One region of the Pseudomonas guariconensis genome, then DNA from elsewhere that is predicted to be linked to it. Evidence: riboswitches for the same ligand, from Rfam matches in the RefSeq annotation. Region 1 holds a riboswitch; each other region holds the start of a gene.
The links. Region 1 has a riboswitch for cobalamin ahead of AB1N67_RS12095 (ABC transporter ATP-binding protein). Riboswitches for the same ligand answer to the same signal wherever they lie in the genome.
Positions count from the first base shown of each region.

Region 2: linked by a shared signal. The riboswitch ahead of cobO (cob(I)yrinic acid a,c-diamide adenosyltransferase) and the one ahead of AB1N67_RS12095 (ABC transporter ATP-binding protein) in region 1 are both predicted to bind cobalamin.
Region 3: linked by a shared signal. The riboswitch ahead of cobW (cobalamin biosynthesis protein CobW) and the one ahead of AB1N67_RS12095 (ABC transporter ATP-binding protein) in region 1 are both predicted to bind cobalamin.

Region 1 is NZ_CP162012.1:2,646,565-2,650,197, reverse strand. Features, by position in the region: gene AB1N67_RS12105 (iron ABC transporter permease) at 1-92, opposite strand, end outside; gene AB1N67_RS12100 (ABC transporter substrate-binding protein) at 92-1,060, opposite strand; gene AB1N67_RS12095 (ABC transporter ATP-binding protein) at 1,057-1,833, opposite strand; cobalamin riboswitch at 1,941-2,148, opposite strand; gene AB1N67_RS12090 (AraC family transcriptional regulator) at 2,357-3,403, shown strand; gene AB1N67_RS12085 (MFS transporter) at 3,613-3,633, shown strand, end outside.
Region 2 is NZ_CP162012.1:4,038,167-4,041,799, reverse strand. Features, by position in the region: gene AB1N67_RS18740 (sorbosone dehydrogenase family protein) at 1-918, opposite strand, end outside; gene AB1N67_RS18735 (hypothetical protein) at 1,036-1,614, opposite strand; cobalamin riboswitch at 1,755-1,979, shown strand; gene cobO (cob(I)yrinic acid a,c-diamide adenosyltransferase) at 2,101-2,712, shown strand; gene AB1N67_RS18725 (cobyrinate a,c-diamide synthase) at 2,709-3,633, shown strand, end outside.
Region 3 is NZ_CP162012.1:2,785,153-2,788,785, reverse strand. Features, by position in the region: gene AB1N67_RS12790 (cobalamin biosynthesis protein) at 1-67, opposite strand, end outside; gene AB1N67_RS12785 (CbtA family protein) at 67-750, opposite strand; gene AB1N67_RS12780 (CbtB domain-containing protein) at 761-946, opposite strand; cobalamin riboswitch at 1,039-1,236, opposite strand; cobalamin riboswitch at 1,436-1,634, shown strand; gene cobW (cobalamin biosynthesis protein CobW) at 1,734-2,801, shown strand; gene cobN (cobaltochelatase subunit CobN) at 2,805-3,633, shown strand, end outside.

The DNA of each region.
Region 1 (3,633 bases):
CCAAAGCCCAGGGACAGCAGGCAAGAGAACAGCACACCGATCAGCAGCAGCGACATCAGCAGGCGATAGCCCCCTGGGCTACGAACCGGCATCAGTGCGTTGCCTTGGCGAACAGTTGCGGATGCAGGGCCGCAGCCAATTGCTCGATGGCACTTGCGTTGTCCACCGATGGGGTGACCTGCAGGTACGACAGCACTACGAAGCGGCGCTCGCGGATGGCCTTTACCTCGCTCAAGGCGGGGTGATTGAGCAGGAAATCGCGTTTTTGCGCCCAACTCGTCGGCCCGTAGTCAACGATGACGATCACTTCCGGATCCCGCGCCACGACGCTCTCCCAATTGACCTGGGTCCAGCTGGCATTCACGTCGGCCATTACGTTGTCGGCACCAGCGGCCTCAAACAGTGCCTGGGGCATGCCGAGTCGGCCAGAAGTGGTGGGGCGGTCTTCGCCGCTGTCGTAGAGAAAGACGCGGGGTTTGTGTTGCACTGGGGCCAGTTGCGCGTGGACCTGCGCAACGCGCTGCTGCAGATGCTCGACAAGCACGTTGGCCCGCGGTTGAACGTCGAAGATGCGCCCCAGGTTGAGCAGGTCCTGGTACAGGTCCTCCAGGCTTGCCTGGCGCCGGGGCATGATCCATGAGCAGGATTCGCTCAATTCATACACGGGGATGCCCAGCGGTGCGAGGGTCTGCGGCGTCAGCGGGCCGCCCACGTTCATGCCGTAACCCCAGCCAGCGAACAGAAAGTCGGCCTGGGCATCAAGAAGGTTCTCCGGCGACGGATAGCGCGGTGCAAGTTCAGGAAGGCCGGTCAAGGCCTCACGCAGGGACGGGTCGAGGGTCTTCCAACCGCTGACACCGCTGTAGCCGACCATCCGCTCGCGCAGCCCCAGTGCCAGCAGCATCCCGGTGAGGTTGATGTCGTGACTCACAGCCCGCTGGGGCGCTTGGGTGAAGGTGATGTCGCGCTCGCAACTGCGCACGGTGACGGGGTAACTGTCAGCCCAGGCTGCGAAGGGCAGGGCGGCGAGCAGGGCCAGATGAGTCAGGCGTCGCTTCATGCGGGGGTGATCCAGGTAATACGTGGGTGGGGCGCCAATGGGTGGCGATCGACCAGGGCGCGAACACCAAAGACTTGCGCCAGGCGGTGCTCGGTCAGCACTTGCTCCGGTGTCCCTTGCGCGACGATGCGACCTGCATCGAGCACATACAGGCGATCGCAGAAGGCTGCGGCCAGGTTCAGGTCGTGGAAACTCGCCAACAGGCCTAGACCAGTCCCACGCAGGTGTTCGAGCAAGGCCAGTTGGTAACGTGGGTCGAGATGATTGGTCGGCTCGTCCAGGATCAACAAGCGCGGTTGCTGCACCAGTGCCCGAGCCAGCAATACACGTTGCTTCTCACCGCCGGATAGCGGCGCAAAGCCCTGGTCGGCTCGGGCATGCAGGCCTAGTCGCTGCAGGCAGGCATCGATCAATGCCTGGTCGTCATGGCTGTCGAACCAACCTTGGTGCGGGGTTCGGCCCATGGCGACCACGTCGCGCACACTCAGGCCGAAATCTTCGGGGAACTCCTGCAGCATCACTGCCACGCGCTGGGCGACCCAGCGTGGGGACTGTTGCCAGATGTCTTCGTTTTCCAGCAGCACGCGCCCGCCATCGGGTCGGGTAAAGCGATAGGCGCAGCGCAACAGGCTGGTCTTGCCGCTGCCATTGGGGCCGATCAGGCCGACGAATTCACCGGGGTGGACTTGCAGGTCGATGTCGTCGAGCAGGCGTTGACCGCCGGGCGAGGGAGCCCAGTGCACGCTTTCCAGACGTAGGGTAGGGGATGACATGCAGACCAACCGTACCGGGGGTGAATGAAGCCCGACTGGAGACGGCGCGCAAGGAAATCGCGGACAGTGGCCTGCCCAAGACGGCCCGCGCCCGCCCACCGCGGGTGTTGCCAACAGAGGTGACAGGCCGGTCTCCGGGCTTGCGAGGGGCTTGAGGCATTCACCTTCCCATGCCGGCGGCACAGTGGTGTATCGAATGCATCGCTCGCTTACCGTTGCGGGGGCAGCGCCGGACTGATCGCGCAAGGCGAGGCACCGGCTTCCCGTTTAATCCCCGGCACGGCGGCAGGGGACACCTGAAACTGGGGCGCATCTGAGCATTAATGGACGGGTCAGTCAACCGAACAGGGCGTTCTGGCTTTGCCGGCTTTCTTGCGTGACTGATTGTTACGCGATGTTACCCATTGCCCCAAGCCCAGGGCGGTCTCTGAAAGCTATTCGACTGCAAGGGGCTGTTTTAGAGGGCGATACGAGGGCACAGCATTTGCATTACCGAATCTACGAATTCGGACTGGAATAGACCATGAGTTCTCCACTGCACTGCTGCACCGTTTCGCCAGTCGCGGGCAACCTCGGCGTCCTGTCGGCCGCTGCCAGTGGGCTGGAGGGGTTCGTGACGGAAGTTGGGGGTGACATCGACCTGGTGCTGGGACGTGCCGGCGTCAATCCTGAAAGCCTGCGCCAACCCACACTCAGCCTGCCGCTCACCAATTACTGCCAGGTGCTCGAGGAGGCAGCCCGCCAATCGCACTGCGACAATTTCGGTTTGCATTACGGTCTGCAGTTTCAGCCTCAAGCCTTGGGGCTGCTGGGCTATGTCGGGTTGTTTTCCAGTACGTTGGAGGAGGCCTTGCGCAATTTCGCGGCAGCGTTTCCTTATCATCAGCACGATACCTTGATACGGCTGGCCGACTGCGGCGAGTGCTATCGCTTCGATTATCAGGTACGGCACAGCGCCATCCTGGAGCGCCGGCAGGATGCCGAATTGACCATGGGCATGGTGCTGAACCTGATGCGCCACGTATTGGGCAAGGACTGGGCGCCATTTGCAGTCAGCTTCGAGCACGCGCGCCCACTAGACGGGCAAGCCCATCAGCGGGCGTTCGGCGCGCCTGTCTATTTCGATCGCAATTGTAATTCGATGCTGGTACCCAAGACCGACCTGAAGGACCAGATCATGCCGGAGCGCGATGCCAATCTGCTGTTTCTGGTCCAGGACGTGCTCCGGCGCTTGGGCGCACGCGATCAACGGCGCAACCTGCTGGACGAGGTGGACGCTCAGGTACGCCTTGCCCTGAGCGGCGGAGAGCCGTGCCTGGAAACGATCGCGCAGTCGCTGCAGCTCAGCGGCGCCGGATTGCAGCGCCATCTGCGCGAAGCAGGCGTGAGCTTCAGCCAACTGGTGGAGAAGGTGCGCCGCGAAGTGGCGGTGCATTACCTGCGACAGCCCAAGCGGCCAGTGTCTGACCTGGCAGCGTTGCTTGGGTACTCCGAAACCAGTGCGTTCTCCCGGGCTTTTCGCCGTTGGTTTGGCGTTAGCCCGCGACAATGGCGTAGCCAAAAGCCTTGACGATTTGTCCGCAGGCTCATGCCTTGAATCCAGTCACGCTAAGCCCCGAATTGACTTTGTACGTAGAAACTCACTCGCAGGGTCAATTCTTGGTCTAGACCAGTTGTTAACATCAAGGTCGCAAGCTCCGGATACCTCCCGGCCGGCGCCTTGATAGAGCAGTGCAGGGTGGCAGGCCTACGTTGCGGTAATCACCAGAGGACAACAACATGTACAAAAGTCCTGAGAAC
Region 2 (3,633 bases), 1.4 Mb from region 1:
ACTGAAAGGCCAGCCATAGAAGCCGCCGTCCTTCACCGAGGTGATGTAGTCGGGCACCAAGTCGCTGCCGATCTCGTCGCGTTCATTGACCGCCGTCCATAGCGCGCCGGTACGGGGCTCCCACGCCAGCCCGTTGGGGTTGCGCAGGCCTGAGGCGAAGATGCGGTGTTCACCGCTGGCCGGGGCCACCTCCCAGATCGCGGCGCGGCCTTGTTCCTTTTCCAGGCCGTTCTCGCCGACATTGCTGTTGGAACCCACGGTAACGTAAAGCTTCTTGCCATCGGGGCTGGCGATGACGTTTTTGGTCCAGTGGTGATTCAACGGGCCGCCGGGCAGGTCGGTGACCGGGCGTCCTTCGGCGCGGATCTGCATCGCGCCTTCCTCGTAGTGAAAGCGCAACAGCCGGTCAGTGTCGGCCACATAGAGGTCCTTGCCTACCAAGGTCATGCCGAAGGGGGAGTTGAGCCCTTCGATGAACGTACTGCGCACCTCGGCGACACCATCATGGTCGGCATCGCGCAGCAGGGTGATGCGATTGGCGCTGGGGACCCCGGCACCGGCACGCTCCATGACTTTGCCCATTACCCAGCCGCGCAGGCCCTTGCCGTCCTCGGGCTTGGGCGGGGCATTGGTTTCGGCCACCAAGACATCGCCATTGGGCAGTACGTAGAGCCAGCGTGGGTGATCGAGGTCCCTGGCGAAGGCCACCACTCGGGTGCCCGCGGCGGCCGTCGGCGTGGCGCCGTCCGGCCAGCCGGTCGCCGGGGCGATGTTGACGGTCGGGATCAGGGTCTTGTTGGGCTCGGGCAGGCGAGGCGAGGGGCCGAAGCCGTCGCTGACCTCCAGGCGCGCGGACTCGCCGCAGGCGCTTAGGCTGGCACTCAGGGCCAACACCATCGCGATACGCATCCTGTCCATGCTCGCAATCCTCATTGGCTTGTGAGAATTGAGAGTCGGATGCGTCGGGGTAGGTTCACTCCAGGCGAATGGGCCTAGCGACCGCCGGATGGCTTCCGCGTGGGCTCATCGGCTTGCCTACGCCTGCTTGAGCAACAATGCCACCCCAGGGAAATACTGCCCCAGTTCGTTGTGCAGCGAACGGTAGGCGTAGGGGAAATGCCAGGCGATGGCGCAGGCTGTGTGTTTTTGCAGGTCGTCGACCAAGTCTTGCAGCTCCTCGGGACTGGCGTGCTGCCCGGCCTTCCAGGGGCTGACGAACAACGCGCCGGCCTTGAGCTGGCTGGGGTAGGCGATCGGGCGGGCGAGAGTGGCGGTTTCCTGCAGGGCAGTGGCCAGGTCCAGGCGGGCGATGCGCGGCCAGCGTTGGCTGACATGTAGATGAACGGATTGCTCGGCGGTGCTGATCGACAGGTCGCAGCGGCCTTCGCGTTCGCCTTCGTCGCGTTGCTTCTTGCTGGGATAGTGCGCCAAGGCGACCTGTTCGGCCTGCCAGGCGGCGGCTGCGAGCAGTCCGCTGTTGGTGGCCGCGCCGTGCCAGTAGGGCGCCTCGCTATCGCCATGTACCTGGTTGAAGCGGTCGATGCACTCGATCCAGCCTTCCAGGGCCGGTCGCAGGAATTCCAGGTTCTGGTTGTTGATGATCAGGCCTCGCATGCTGCGCTCTCCTTATAGTTTCGATCGCATTGCCGAACACTGATGGCTATGTGATATCACTGCTGCACGTCCGGCACAAGCCATGAAGTCGAGCATTGCCTCGGGCGCGCTTCATTGACGCTCCCGCCCCAACCCTCTAACCTTCGCGGCGTGTTTCAGGTGCTCTGCCAGCCTTCGGTTGGGCAGGGTGAAACTGGGAAGCCGGTGGGCGCCAGCAAGGCGCGAATCCGGCGCTGCCCCCGCAACGGTAGGTGAGTCAAAGGTCGTGCAGGGCCACTGGATACAGGTATCCGGGAAGGCGCGCGATCCATGGGCCAAGGCCCTGCTCACGAGCCCGGAGACCGGCCTGTCACTGCCAACGGCATCACGGAGGGTGATGCGCGGTGCACCGTGGCCTTCTGCCGCGGCCTCTGCGCGTTCTCCGTCTGCCTGTCTATCGACCTGTCGTCGCCTTCCGTGCGCGTCGACAGCTTGCGGAGAATCCTGATGAGCGAATCCACCGAACGCGACGAACGCCACCTGGCGCGCATGCAGCGCAAGAAGGCGATCATCGACGAGCGCATCGCCAATGCCCCCAATGAATGCGGCCTGCTGCTGGTGCTCACCGGCAATGGCAAAGGCAAGAGCAGCTCGGCCTTCGGCATGCTCGCCCGCGCCATGGGGCATGGCATGCAGTGCGGCGTGGTGCAGTTCATCAAGGGCCGTGACAGCACAGGCGAAGAGCTGTTCTTCCGCCGCTTCCCCGAACAGGTGCGCTACCACGTCATGGGAGAGGGCTTCACCTGGGAGACCCAGGATCGCCAACGTGACATCGCCGCCGCCGAAGCCGCCTGGGCGGTGTCGCGCCAGCTGTTGCAGGACCCTTCGGTACAGTTCGTGGTGCTGGACGAGCTGAACATCGCCCTCAAGCACGGCTACCTGGACCTCGACCAAGTGCTGTCGGATCTGCAGGCCCGCCCGCCGATGCAACACGTGATCGTCACCGGCCGCGCCGCCAAGCCCGAAATGATCGAGCTGGCCGACACCGTCACCGAGATGGGCGTGATCAAGCACGCCTTCCAGGCTGGCATCCGTGCCCAGAAGGGCGTGGAGCTATGAGCCAGCCCCGGTATTGTCCGGCGGTGCTGATCGCGGCACCCGCTTCTGGCCAGGGCAAGACTACTGTCACCGCTGCCCTGGCGCGCCTGCACCGCAACCTTGGCCGTAAGGTCCGAGTGTTCAAGTGCGGGCCAGATTTTCTCGACCCGATGATCCTCGAGCGCGCCAGCGGCGCGCCGGTGTACCAACTCGACCTGTGGATGATCGGGGCTGACGAGAGTCGGCGTCTGCTCTGGGAGGCGGCAGGCGATGCCGACCTGATCCTGATCGAAGGGGTCATGGGGTTGTTCGATGGCACGCCATCGAGCGCGGACCTTGCGCGCCACTTCGGCGTACCAGTGCTCGCGGTGATCGATGGCACAGCCATGGCGCAGACCTTCGGTGCCCTGGCCCTGGGCCTTGCGCACTACCAGCGCGACCTGCCCTTTGCCGGCGTGCTGGCCAACCGGGTCGGCAGCCTGCGTCATGCACAGTTGCTCGAAGGCAGCCTCACTGAAGGCTTGCGCTGGTATGGCGGGCTGTCCCGCGAGCGCGGCATCGAGCTGCCCAGCCGTCACCTGGGATTGGTCCAGGCCAGTGAACTCAACGATCTGGACCTGCGCCTGGACGCCGCTGCTCAGGCCCTGGGCGAAAGCTGTGATGCCGCCTTGCCGCCCCCGGTGGTATTCGCCGCCCCCACAACTGCACAGGCGCTGCCGTGCATGGCGGGTGTGCGCATTGGCGTGGCCCGGGATGAAGCCTTTGCCTTCACCTATGGCGCCAACCTCGATTTGCTGCGTGCGCTGGGTGCGGAGTTGGTGTTTTTTTCTCCTGTACACGATCAGGCGTTGCCGTCCGTGGACAGCCTTTACCTGCCTGGCGGCTATCCCGAACTGCACCACCACGCCCTGGCCAGCAACGCGCCGATGCGCGAGGCGATCC
Region 3 (3,633 bases), 140 kb from region 1:
CGACCGGGCAGCCCTTGCGGCAGCCGAAGCCGGCATAGAATACCGGCTCGGACCAGGCGTTGCGCATCAGGCCTGGTTGGCTCGGCGATAAAGCCAAGCGCTGAGCAGGCCAAGGGCGAGCCAGAACGCGGCGTTGGTCAGCCAGGAGGCGAGCTTGAATTGGGCCACCAGTGCTTGCGGTGCCAGACTTTCATGCACCGGTGGTTGTGGTGCGCCGATCACGTGTGGCACCACCAGCAAAGCGACGCCCAGCACCTTGAGCAGCCAATGGTGGGTAAACACCACCAGCGCAAGACCCGCGGCCGTGGCGGCTGCAGTGCCGATCCACCAGCTCTGGCGTTGCCCCAGGTCGGCGGCGGCTGTGCCTGGCAGCTCCGGTGGCAACCCCAGTGTGGGTGCCAGGCAGAACACAGCAAAACCCGCCAGCCCCCACAGTGCGCCGGTCATCACTCGGTTTGGCTCGCGCAGGCTGTACAGCGCGGCGAGGATCAGCGCGAAACCGACCGCCACCACGAGGTTGCCGCCGGTGGTGGCGAGCAAACGCTGCCAGCCATCCTCCGGTGCCCAGGCCGCTGGGTCATGGGAATGCGCTGCGACGGGGCTGTCGTGCTCATGTTGCTCGGGGACAGCGCTCTCGAAAGTTTCTGCCTGGAGAATCAACGGGCTGACCCACAGACTTTGCAGCACGGTCAGCAATAGAGCGGCGAGCAGCCCGCTGAAACCTGCGGTACGGGCGATACGCTTGATCATGCAGGTGTACTCAATGGCAAGGGAAGGCGGCGCTGTGGCGGGTATCGTGGGCGGCATTGTGCACCGCCTCGATGTGCGAGAAACCTGCGAAATAGACCAGGCACAGGCCCAGCAGGCTGGCACCGACGGCAATGACGACACGTTGGCTGAGGCTGACGGGAGTGGCGATGCTGTGTTTGGTGCTGGTGATCGGCATGGTGCGTTCCTCTGCTGTTTATAGGCGGCGGACACGCGCGTCGTTCCGGGCACGATTGACCCAGAAGAGGTGACAGCGCCCGCCCACCGCGGGGTGTTCTATTAACGTCAGGCCGGTCTCCGGGCTTGCAAGGAGGAGCAGGGCTCCTGGAAAGCATCACCTTCCCATGCCATACGACGCGGCACAGTGGTCAAGATGCTTCGCTCGCTTACCGTTGCGGGGGCAGCATCGGCTTGGTTACCGATTTCCCGTTTCACCCCTTGGGGGGCACCTGAACGCAAGGTGCAAGCAAAGCATGGGGGCGCCATGGCGTCAATCTGCAAGGTTGCGGTGGCCGCGCCCTCAGCGGGCCAGGTGGTGAAAGGTCGAGCTTGGAATACACCTAGGAGTTCCTCGTGGGCGAACCCGCACCCGCAGGCCAGGGCGACTGTTCCAAAGGGCTGTCCGCAAACACTGACGCGCCATGGTTGACCGCCTGCCGGCCACTGCGTAGCCTTGCCGATTCGAGGTTCTCCGGCATTGGCCGGAGCTAAGACGGGAACGCGGTTCAAGCCGCGGCTGCCCCCGCAACTGTAGGCACCAACCCGGATCGACACAGCCACTGCGCCCAGGCGCGGGAAGGCGTCGTTCCACCGGCACGGCCGGTAAGGTGCAAGCCAGGAGACCTGCCTCGAGACGATTTCGACTTTCAACCGGGCGGGGTGATCCGGTGGCGAACAGGCCCGGCCAGCAAGGCTCGCGGCACTCGTCCTGCATGCCCGCGCCATCCTGCCAAGGGCATCGCGACATGAAAACACTGGCCAAGCTCCCCGTCACCATCGTCACTGGCTTTCTCGGCTCGGGCAAAACCACTTTGCTGCGTCACATGCTGGACAACGCCCAGGGGCGCCGTATCGCGGTGATCGTCAACGAATTCGGTGAACTGGGCATCGATGGCGAAATTCTCAAGCAGTGCAGCATTGGCTGCACCGAGGAAGAAGCCAGCGGCCGGGTCTACGAACTGGCCAACGGTTGCCTGTGCTGCACCGTGCAGGAAGAGTTCTTCCCGGTGATGCGCGAGTTGGTGGCCCGCCGCGGCGACCTGGACCACATCCTCATCGAAACCAGCGGCCTGGCCCTGCCCAAGCCGTTGGTGCAGGCCTTCCAGTGGCCAGAAATCCGCAATGCTTGCACCGTCGATGCGGTCATCACCGTGGTCGACAGCCCGGCCGTGGCCGCAGGGACCTTCGCGGCGTACCCGGACCAAGTGGACGCTCAACGCAAGCTCGACCCCAACCTTGATCATGAGTCGCCTCTGCACGAACTGTTTGCCGACCAACTGGCCAGCGCCGACCTGGTGGTGCTGAACAAGGCTGATCTGATCGATCCCCAAGGCCTGGCCAAGGTGCGTGCCGAAGTCAGCGAAGAACTGCCGCCGGCGGTCAAGGTGATCGAGGCCAGCAGCGGCCGCCTGCCGTTGGAGGTGCTGCTGGGCGTAGGCGCCGAGGCCGAGGCGCACATCGATGGTCGCCGTACCCACCATGACGCACACCACGAGGGCGATGATCATGACGATCACGACCACGATGCCTTCGACTCCATTTCCATCGACCTGCCAGAAGCGGACGAAAGCCTGCTGCTCGATGCCCTGACTCAACTGGTGGTCGAATTCGGCATCTTGCGCGCCAAGGGCTTCGCTGCCATCCCCGGCAAGCCGATGCGCCTGCTGATCCAGGGGGTGGGCACCCGTTTCGACAAGCACTTCGACCGCGCCTGGCGCGCCGACGAGCCGCGTATCACCCGCCTGGTGCTGATCGGCCAGGCGCTGGACGCTGCCGCGCTCGAAGCGCGCCTGCGCCAGGCCTTGGGCGCCTGACCCATGCACCTGCTGCGGACCCAGCCCGGCGGCTTCGTGCCGGACGACAGCATTGCCGATCTCGGCCAGACCCCCGCCGAACTGGTGATCCTCTGCAGCGGTGATTCGCACCTGGCGCTGCTCGCCGAAACCGCCGAGCAGTTGCCGGAGGATTTCCCCAGCCTGCGACTGGCCAACCCCATGCAGGTGCAGAATCACGCCTCGGTCGACCTGTACATCGATCAGGTGCTGCGCCATGCCAAGGTGATCCTGTTGTCCTTGCATGGTGGCGTCGGGTACTGGCGCTATGGTGTCGAGCAACTGGTCGAGCTGAGCACACGGGGCGTGCAGTTGATCCTGGTGCCCGGCGACGACCGCCCGGACCCGGAGTTGACCCAGTTGGGCACCGTGACCGGCGATCAGGCCGAGCGCCTTTGGCATTACCTGCGCCAGGGCGGCAAGGCCAATGCCGCGAATCTGTTCAATTGCTTGGCCAGCCTGTGGCTTGGGCGCGATTACGCCTGGGAGGAGCCGCAACCCTTGCCGCGTACCACGGTGTACCACCCCGCCAAGCCCAGCGCCGTGTTGCAGGACTGGTACTGCGAATGGCAGCCCGACTGGCCTGTGGCCCCCATCTTGTTCTATCGCTCGCACCTGCAAGCGGCCAACACAGCGTTCATCGATACTTTCTGCCAGCGCTTGCAGGCAGCAGGGCTCAATCCGCTGCCTATCGCCGTGGCCAGCCTCAAGGAGGCGGCCTGCCTGGACCAGGTCGAGACCTGGCTGGATGAAGTCCAGGCCGAGGTGGTGCTCAACACCACAGGTTTTGCCTTGTCCAGTCCGGAGCAACCCA